One region of the Georgenia wutianyii genome, then DNA from elsewhere that is predicted to be linked to it. Evidence: riboswitches for the same ligand, from Rfam matches in the RefSeq annotation. Region 1 holds a riboswitch; the other holds the start of a gene.
The links. Region 1 has a riboswitch for S-adenosylmethionine ahead of FE251_RS15040 (methionine ABC transporter ATP-binding protein). Riboswitches for the same ligand answer to the same signal wherever they lie in the genome.
Positions count from the first base shown of each region.

Region 1 (4,168 bases):
ACGGCCGCGGCGAGCGCCTCGAGGACCGAGCGCCAGCGGCGCCGCACGAGCTGCATGGCGACGACGAACAGCGGCAGGAAGAAGGTGACGACACCCTCGAGCACCGTGACGGGCAGGAGCAGGATCTGGCGCAGGACGAGCGCGGCGGCGGACTGGACGTCCTCGGTCACCCCGATCGCCGTCGCGTGCGCGTAGACGGCGAGGAGGAGCACGACGCCGATCCCGAGCGCCGACATGACGAGCTCGAGGAGGTCGCGCGGGCGGCGCACGCGCACGGCCGGGAGGTCGACGAGGAGCACCTTGCGCCGGGGCGCCTCCGGGGCGCCGGGCGCGGGCGTGCGGGTGTCGCCCGGCCGCTCCGTCATGCGCCCGATTCTAGGACGTGCGGCCTGCGCAGACGCGGGAGCCGGGTGGGCGTGGCCCTTTCCGGGCGGTTCAGGTGAGTCCGAGGGTCCGCAGCACGGACTCCGGCAGCAGCGAGTAGCCGACGAAGGCGACGACGTCGATGAGCGTGTGGGCGAGGACGAGCGGCATGGTGCGCCGTCGTCTGCGGTAGTACTCGGCGAACACGACGCCCATGGCGACGTTGGCCAGGCCCGGTCCGATGCCCTGGTAGAGGTGGTAGGAACCGCGCAGCAGCGAGCTCGCGGCGACGACCGACGCGGGGCGCCAGCCGAGCTGCTCGAGCCGCTCGATGAGGTAGCCGGCTGCGATGACCTCCTCGAGGAGCGCGTTCTTCAGCGCGGCGAGGATGAGCACCGGGACGGTCCACCAGTACTGGTCGAGCGTGGCGGCCTGCACCTCGACGGTGATGCCGAGCGCGCGGCCCAGCGCGTACACCCCGAGCCCGGGCACCCCGATGAGCGCCGCGAGGCCGACGCCGACGGCGAGGTCGCGCCAGGGGCGGGAGAACGTGAGACCGATGCGGCTGGTGGCGCGCCGTCCGGGCTCGCTGAGGAGGAAGAGCGCGAGGGCGACCGGCACGAGCGCGAACCCGATGTTGAGCAGCTGGTAGGTGAGGTCGAGGTAGGGGCGCGGGGAGCGCGAGGGGTTGAGCGCGGTGGTCTGCTGCCGCAGCGGCGCCTCGGCGGTGAGGCGGGCGATGATGTTGACGACGGCGTACACCCCGGACTGCCCGAGGGACAGGCCGAGGACGATCCACACCTCGGTCCGCAGCCGGCGGGCCGGGGCGTCGGTGCGCGGCGGCATGAAGCGGTTATAGCAGGAGGCGGGCGGGGCGGCTCGCCGGGCATCTCCGGTGGCGCCCGGATGGCAAGACGCACGTCTCGCCAGCCGGACGCACTTGCCAGGACCCGGATTCGCGATCCTACGATGTGGCCACCATCCAGAGCAGCCGAGAGACCTGGCTCGTCGACGCTGCAGCAACCCGATCCGTCGGGTGCTCCCGCCAGGACCGATGGAAGGACGTCTCTCGTGATCAGCCTGACCGACCTGCGCAAGGTCTACCGCAGCCGCGGTGGCCGCGAGGTCGTCGCGCTCGACGGCATCGACCTCCACGTCCCGCGCGGCGCGATCCACGGGATCGTCGGGGAGTCCGGGGCCGGCAAGTCGACCCTCGTCCGCTGCCTCACCGCCCTCGAGCGCCCGACCTCCGGGACCGTGAGCATCGACGGCGTCCCGCTCGCCGGCCTCGGTGAGCGGGAGCTGCGCCGCCAGCGGCGCCGCATCGGGATGGTCTTCCAGCACGTCAACCTGCTCGAGGCGCGCACGGCGGCGGCCAACGTCGCCTACCCGCTGCGGGTCGCCCGCGTGCCGCGCGAGCGTCGCGACGAGCGGGTGCGCGAGCTGCTCGAGCTCGTCGGGCTCGGCGACCGGGCCGACGCCTACCCGGCCCAGCTCTCCGGCGGCCAGAAGCAGCGCGTCGGCATCGCCCGCGCGCTGGCGGCCGAGCCCGCAGTCCTCCTGTGCGACGAGCCGACGTCGGCGCTCGACTCCGACACCACCCGCCAGATCCTCGGGCTCATCCGCGACGTCCGCGACCGGCTCGGGATCACCGTCCTCATCATCACCCACGAGATGGCCGTCGTCCGCGAGGTGTGCGACTCGGTCAGCCTCCTCGACCACGGCCGCGTCGCCGAGCACGGGCCGATCGACGTCGTCGCCGGTGACCACGGCACCCGCCTGGCCCGCGCACTCGTCCCGCTGCCTCCCGAGCCGCGCGAGGAGGGCCGCGCCACCCTCGAGCTGTCCTTCGGCGGTGAGGTGAGCACCGCCCGGGTGCTCGCCGCCGTCGCCGCGCTCGGCGAGGAGGCCGACGTCTCCGCCGGCACCATCGAGACCCTTGCCGGCACCCGGGTGGGCCGGCTGCGACTGTCCGTCCCGGTGTCCGCCGCCCTCGTCGCGCAGCGAGAGCTGCGCGCGGCCGGGGTCCACGTCGAGGAGGTGGCGCCGTGAGCTGGCTGCAGGACGCCCTCGCCAACCGGGTCATCACCGAGCAGCTGCCCGAGGCGACCCTCCAGACCCTCTACATGACGGGGCTGTCGACCGTCATCACCATCCTCCTCGGCCTGCCGCTCGGCCTCGCGCTCGTCGTCACCGCGCCCGGGGGCCTGCGCCCCGCGCCGGCGCTGAACACGGTGCTGTCCGTCGTCGTCAACGTCGGGCGCTCGATCCCGTTCATCATCCTCATGGTCGCGATCCTGCCGCTCACCCGGCTCCTCACCGGGACCACCTACGGGTGGCGGTCCGCCGTCGTCCCCCTCGCCGTCGCCGCCATCCCCTTCTTCGCCCGGCTCGTGGAGAACGCGGTGCGCGAGGTGGCCCCGGGGAAGGTCGAGGCGGCCCAGATGGTCGGTGCCTCCCGGCTCGGGATCGTCGGCGGCGTCCTCGTCCGCGAGGCACTGCCCGCGCTCGTCGGCGGCGTCACCGTCACCGTCATCACGCTCATCTCCTACTCCGCGATGGCCGGCGCGCTCGGGGCCGAGGGCCTCGGTGCGCTCGCCGTCAACCACGGCTACCAACGCTTCCAGACCGACGTCATGGTCGTGACCGTCGTCGTGATCATCGTGCTCGTCCAGCTGATCCAGATGCTCGGGGACCGGGTCGTGCGACTCGTCGACCACCGCTGAGCCCCACCGAGAGGACCCAACCCATGCGCACCACCCGACCCGTGCTGCTCGCCGCGCTCGCCGCCGTCACCACCCTCGCGCTCGCCGCCTGCGGCGACACCGCCGAGGAGGAGCCGGCCGCCGCCACCGGTGAGTCCGGCGGCATCGCGACGATCGTCATCGGTGCCAGCCCGACCCCCCACGCCGAGATCCTCGAGTTCGTCCAGGAGAACCTCGCCGAGGACGCCGGCTTCACCCTCGACATCATCGAGTACACCGACTACGTCCAGCCCAACGTCCAGCTCGCCGAGGGTGAGCTCGACGCGAACTTCTTCCAGCACCTGCCGTACTTCGAGGCCGAGGTCGCCGAGAAGGGGTACGACTTCGCCCACTTCGACGGCGTCCACATCGAGCCCTACGGCATCTACTCCGAGACGGTGACCTCGCTGGACGAGCTGCCCGACGGCGCCCAGGTCGGCGTCCCGAACGACCCGTCGAACCAGGCGCGCGCGCTCGAGCTGCTCGAGTCCGAGGGCCTGTTCACCCTCGCGGACGTCGAGGACCCGACGATCTTCGACGTCGCCGACAACCCGAAGGACATCGAGCTCGTCGAGCTCGAGGCCGCCCAGCTCGTGCGCAGCCTGCAGGACCTGGACGCCGCCGTCGTCAACGGCAACTACGCCCTCGAGGCCGACCTCAACCCCGCCGAGGACGCCATCGTCCTGGAGTCCGGCGAGGGCAACCCGTTCGCCAACCTCGTGGCCGTGCGCAGCGAGGACGTCGAGGACCCGGCGCTCGTCGCCCTCGACGAGGCGCTGCGCTCGGACGAGGTGCGCGCCTTCATCGAGGAGCGCTGGCCCGCCGGCGAGGTCGTCCCCGCCTTCTGACCGGCCTGGCTCCGGCCCGCCCGTCCACGCAATTACCGGGGGAGTTCACCGGGGGGCGGCTGTACTCTCGACGGTCTTGGTCGGACGGGAGGGGCAGGCCGTGACGCACGCCGGGTTGCCGGACTTCGTCGCTTCGCGGCGCGAGGTGCTGCGGCACAACCCGCTCAACACCGTGACCGCCGCCGTCGAGCGGGTCGGTGACGCGCGCGGGCG
Region 1 covers NZ_CP040899.1:3,383,091-3,387,258, reverse strand. The annotation lists gene FE251_RS15050 (lysylphosphatidylglycerol synthase transmembrane domain-containing protein) at 1-365, opposite strand, end outside; gene FE251_RS15045 (CPBP family intramembrane glutamic endopeptidase) at 436-1,209, opposite strand; SAM riboswitch class I at 1,339-1,424, shown strand; gene FE251_RS15040 (methionine ABC transporter ATP-binding protein) at 1,435-2,415, shown strand; gene FE251_RS15035 (methionine ABC transporter permease) at 2,412-3,089, shown strand; gene FE251_RS15030 (MetQ/NlpA family ABC transporter substrate-binding protein) at 3,113-3,955, shown strand; gene FE251_RS15025 (hypothetical protein) at 4,032-4,168, shown strand, end outside.

Region 2 (4,168 bases), 1.3 Mb from region 1:
GCAGCGAGGTCGTCATCGGGCCGGTCGACCTCACCATCCCCACCGGTGGCATCACCGCCCTCATCGGCCCCAACGGCGCCGGGAAGTCGACGCTGCTCACGATGATCGGCCGCCTCCTCGGGCTGGACGCCGGGACCATCGAGATCGCCGGCTACGACATCACGAGCACCGCCTCCAAGGACCTCGCCAAGATCGTGTCGGTGCTGCGCCAGGAGAACCACTTCGTCACCCGGCTCACCGTGCGCCAGCTCGTCGCCTTCGGCCGCTTCCCCTACTCCAAGGGCCGCCTCACCGCCGCCGACGAGGAGCTCGTCAGCCAGGCGATCGACTTCCTCGAGCTCGGCGACCTCGAGGACCGCTACCTCGACCAGCTCTCCGGTGGGCAGCGCCAGCGCGCCTACGTCGCCATGGTGCTGTGCCAGGACACCGAGTTCGTCCTCCTCGACGAGCCGCTCAACAACCTCGACATGCGCCACTCGGTCCAGATGATGCAGCACCTGCGCCGCGCCGCTGCCGAGCTGGGACGCACGATCGTCGTCGTCCTCCACGACATCAACTTCGCCAGCCACTACGCCGACCACATCTGCGCCGTCAAGGACGGGAAGATCGCGGAGTTCGGGACGTGCGAGTCGATCATGGACGACGACGTCCTCACCCGGGTCTTCGACACCCCGGTCCGGGTCATCCCCGGCCCGAACGGCCCGCTCGCCGTCTACTACTGAGGGCTCGCCGCGCGGAAGTCGGCTGTTGGAAGTCGGCTCTCGCGCGCAAGTCGGCTGTCGCGAGGTCATCACGGTGCCCGGCGGCGAGCTGGGCCGCGGCCGCGACTGCCTCTGAGCGCCACCGCGCGTGAGACCGCCGGGCGCGGGCGCGGTGTCACCCGCGCTCGGCCGTCTCACCCGCGGTCGGCCCCGGGGCGTGAGGCCGGAGGCGTCAGGCGCGGCGGCGCGGCGGTGGGCGGGGAGGACAGGGTGGGGACCCGTCGAGCCGCGTCTTGGGGGGTGAGACGGGGTGGTTGACACGCGGAACGTGGCGCGACTAGCGTCTGCGCCAGGTTCAGAGCACCAGTGCGCGCCTCGAGCGCGCTAAGCCCCGGCTTGCTGGTCGGCAACCCGCCACGTGCGGTGGGTGCCCCGGGTGATGACCTGGCCCCGCGACGAGCGCGGGGCAACGCGGCGCACCGACAGGTGCCGAGCACGAAGGAAGTACGGCGATGACCACGCACCAGAGCCCCCGGCCGATCACCAGCCGAAGCGGCGCCTCGATGTGCATGTGGGCTCGCCCCTGTATGTCCGCCTGAGACATACCCGCGATGCCTCGGCCCCGAGCCGGCGCATCACCCCTGGGCCAGCCCCGGCCGCCGGCGAGTGACACGCCGCGCGCCGGACCCGGCGGCCCAGCCCACTTCCTTCGGGCGCGTCACACGCGCCGCGAGCCGAAACGGTGACCCGTCATGTCCACTGCCTTCCTCCCCACCCGCACCACCGAGACCACCTCGACCACGGCGACCATCGCCCTCGACCTCTCCGGCCTCGGCGCCCCCGCCCACGACCGCGGCGCGGCCGCCGGGCTGCCCGCCGAGCAGGCCAACCTCGTGCGCCTCGCCTCCTACGCCCGTGCCGCGCACAAGGGCGGGGTCTCCTTCGTCACGCTCGGTGAGGACTTCCGCCTCCGGGCCGACGCCTCGCCGCGCGCCAACGCCTGGCTCGACCCCGTGATCGCCGCCCGCCGCATCAGCCCCAGCGCCGGCGGCACCGGGCTCGTCCCCAGCGTGCAGCTGGGCCGGGCGGACGCCGCCGTCGCCGCCGAGCTCGCCCAGTTCAACCGCAAGAGCGGCTCCTGGGCCGGCCTGCAGGTCTCCCGTGGGCGGGACGAGCGCGTCAGCGCGCTGCCGCAGCTCGGTGACCTGCTCGAGGACCTCATCCGCACCGCCGAGGCCCGCTCGAGCCAGCGGCCGACCGTCGTCCTGCCGCTGGAGCAGGAGGCCGAGCTGCCGGCCGTGGCCGAGCTCGCCGACGTCGTCCGGCTGCGCGAGGCGGACCTCGGGTGGGCGCGCGAGCTGCGTTTCGCCGTGCGCTCCGCGGCACGGGCCGCAGGGCGCCCGCCCGTCCGCGTCCTCGTCGACCTGCGCACCGTCATCGCAGCCGACTACGAGTCCGCCCGGGCGCGGGCCGACCTCCTCAGCGACATCGCCGGGGGCACCGGCTCCTGGGAGGGCGCGCTCGAGGCCGTCGGTACCGTCGGCGACGTCGTCACGACGATCGAGAAGTGGCTCGAGGCCGGCGCGGCGGACGGGTTCGTCGTCCTGCCCGGCTCGATCCCCGCGGACGTCACCCGCCTCATCCGGGGGATCATCCCGGCGCTGCAGGCCCGGGGCCTCGTCGCGACGTCCGGCGCCGAGGTCGGGCGCGTCCGGGACTGAGACGGCCGCGGGGTCTCGGGCGGCGCGGACCCCGCCTCACCCCTCGTGGCAGGATGGGGGCGCGGGCCCGTCCCGCCCGCGCCCGAGCCTGCGTGAGGAGTGCGATGGTCACCGAGGAGCCCCCGACCGGGAGCGTCGTCGTCGGTACCGACGGGTCGGCGAACGCCGAGCTCGCCGTCGACTGGGCGGCCCGCGAGGCCGCACGCCGCTCCGCCGGCCTCCACATCGTCTACGCCTTCCCGTGGGTGACCCACGCGCACGCCTGGGACTTCGCGCCTCCGCCCGAGGTGACCGAGACCGGTGAGCGCATCGTGTCGGCCGTCGTGGAGCGGGTGCTCGAGTCCCACCCCGGGCTCGAGGTCACCCGCGATGTGCTCGTCGAGTCCCCGGCGGAGGCGCTCGTCGAGGCGTCACGACGCGCGGTGGTCGTCGTCGTCGGCTCCGGCGGGCTGGGGGAGTCCGACGACGCGCTCATGGGGTCCGTCGCCCAGAAGGTCGCGGCCCACGCCGCCTGCGCCGTCGTCGTCGTGCGCGACGTGCCGCCCGGCGGGGACACGGCGCCCGTCGTCGTGGGCATGGACCCGGAGGAGGGGGCACCCGAGGCGATGGAGTACGCCTTCGAGGAGGCGGCCCGGCGCGGGACCGACCTCGTCGTCGTCCAGGCGAGCCAGGACGACCACGCCCTCCTCGAGGACATCCCCGTCCTCGGCGACCACTACCGCGAGGTGGCGCGACTGCACGCCGAGCACACCGCCGAGCGGCTCCAGACCTGGCGACGGCGCTTCCCCCACGTTCCCGCGGAGCTGCGCCTGGTCCACGAGCGACCGGTACGCGCCCTCGTCCACGCGGCGGCCGAGGCGAGCATCGTCGTCGTCGGCAGCCGGGGACGCGGTGGGCTCGCCGGCCTCCTCCTCGGCTCGGTGAGCCGGGGCGTGGCGAACCGGGCCCCGGTCGTCGCGGTCGTCCGCACCCGCCACGACGCCCACTGACCGTGGTCGCCGTCCTCACCGACTCCACCGCCTCCCTGCCCGGGAGCACCGCGGACGCGCTGGGGATCCGGGTCGTGCCGCTGCGCGTGCAGGTCGAGGGTGCCGACCGTCCCGACGACGCCGCGAGCCGGGAGGTGCTGGCCGCCCACCTGCGCGCCGGCGGGACGGCGACCACCTCCCAGCCCAGCCGCGCCGACCTCGCCGCGGCCATGGACGCCGCCCTCGACGACGGTGCGGGGGCGGTCGTCTGCCTCCACCTGTCCGCCGAGCTGTCCGGGACCGTCGACGCCGCCAGGGCGGCGGCGCAGGAGGTCACCGCCCGGCGCGGAGCGCCCGTGCACGTCGTCGACACCCGCACCGTGGCCGGGGGCACGGGGCTCGCCGCGGTCGCCGCCGCCGAGCGGGCCGCCGCCGGCGCCGACGCCGCACGCGTCCTCGCCGCCGCCCGCGAGGTCGCGGCCCGGTCCCACGTCCTGTTCATGGTGCCCGACCTCCACCACCTCGCCCGGGGCGGGCGGATCGGCCCCGCGCGCACCTACCTCGGCTCGGCGCTCGGGGTGCACCCGATCCTCACCCTGCGCGGCGGGCGCCTGGCAGTGGCCGAGACGGTGCGCGGCGGGGCACGCACCCGGCGTCGCCTCGTCGAGCTCGCCGTGCGGGCGGCGGGCGGACCCCGCGCGGCCACCCCGCGCGGCGACGGCGGCCCCGTCCGGGTGGCCGTCCACCACTTCGCCGCCGCCGAGGCCGCGGACGAGCT
Region 2 covers NZ_CP040899.1:1,220,740-1,224,907, forward strand. The annotation lists gene FE251_RS05460 (iron ABC transporter ATP-binding protein) at 1-722, shown strand, start outside; SAM riboswitch class IV at 1,054-1,179, shown strand; gene FE251_RS05465 (LLM class oxidoreductase) at 1,454-2,422, shown strand; gene FE251_RS05470 (universal stress protein) at 2,527-3,411, shown strand; gene FE251_RS05475 (DegV family protein) at 3,414-4,168, shown strand, end outside.
Region 2: another riboswitch for S-adenosylmethionine. It lies ahead of FE251_RS05465 (LLM class oxidoreductase); the one in region 1 lies ahead of FE251_RS15040 (methionine ABC transporter ATP-binding protein).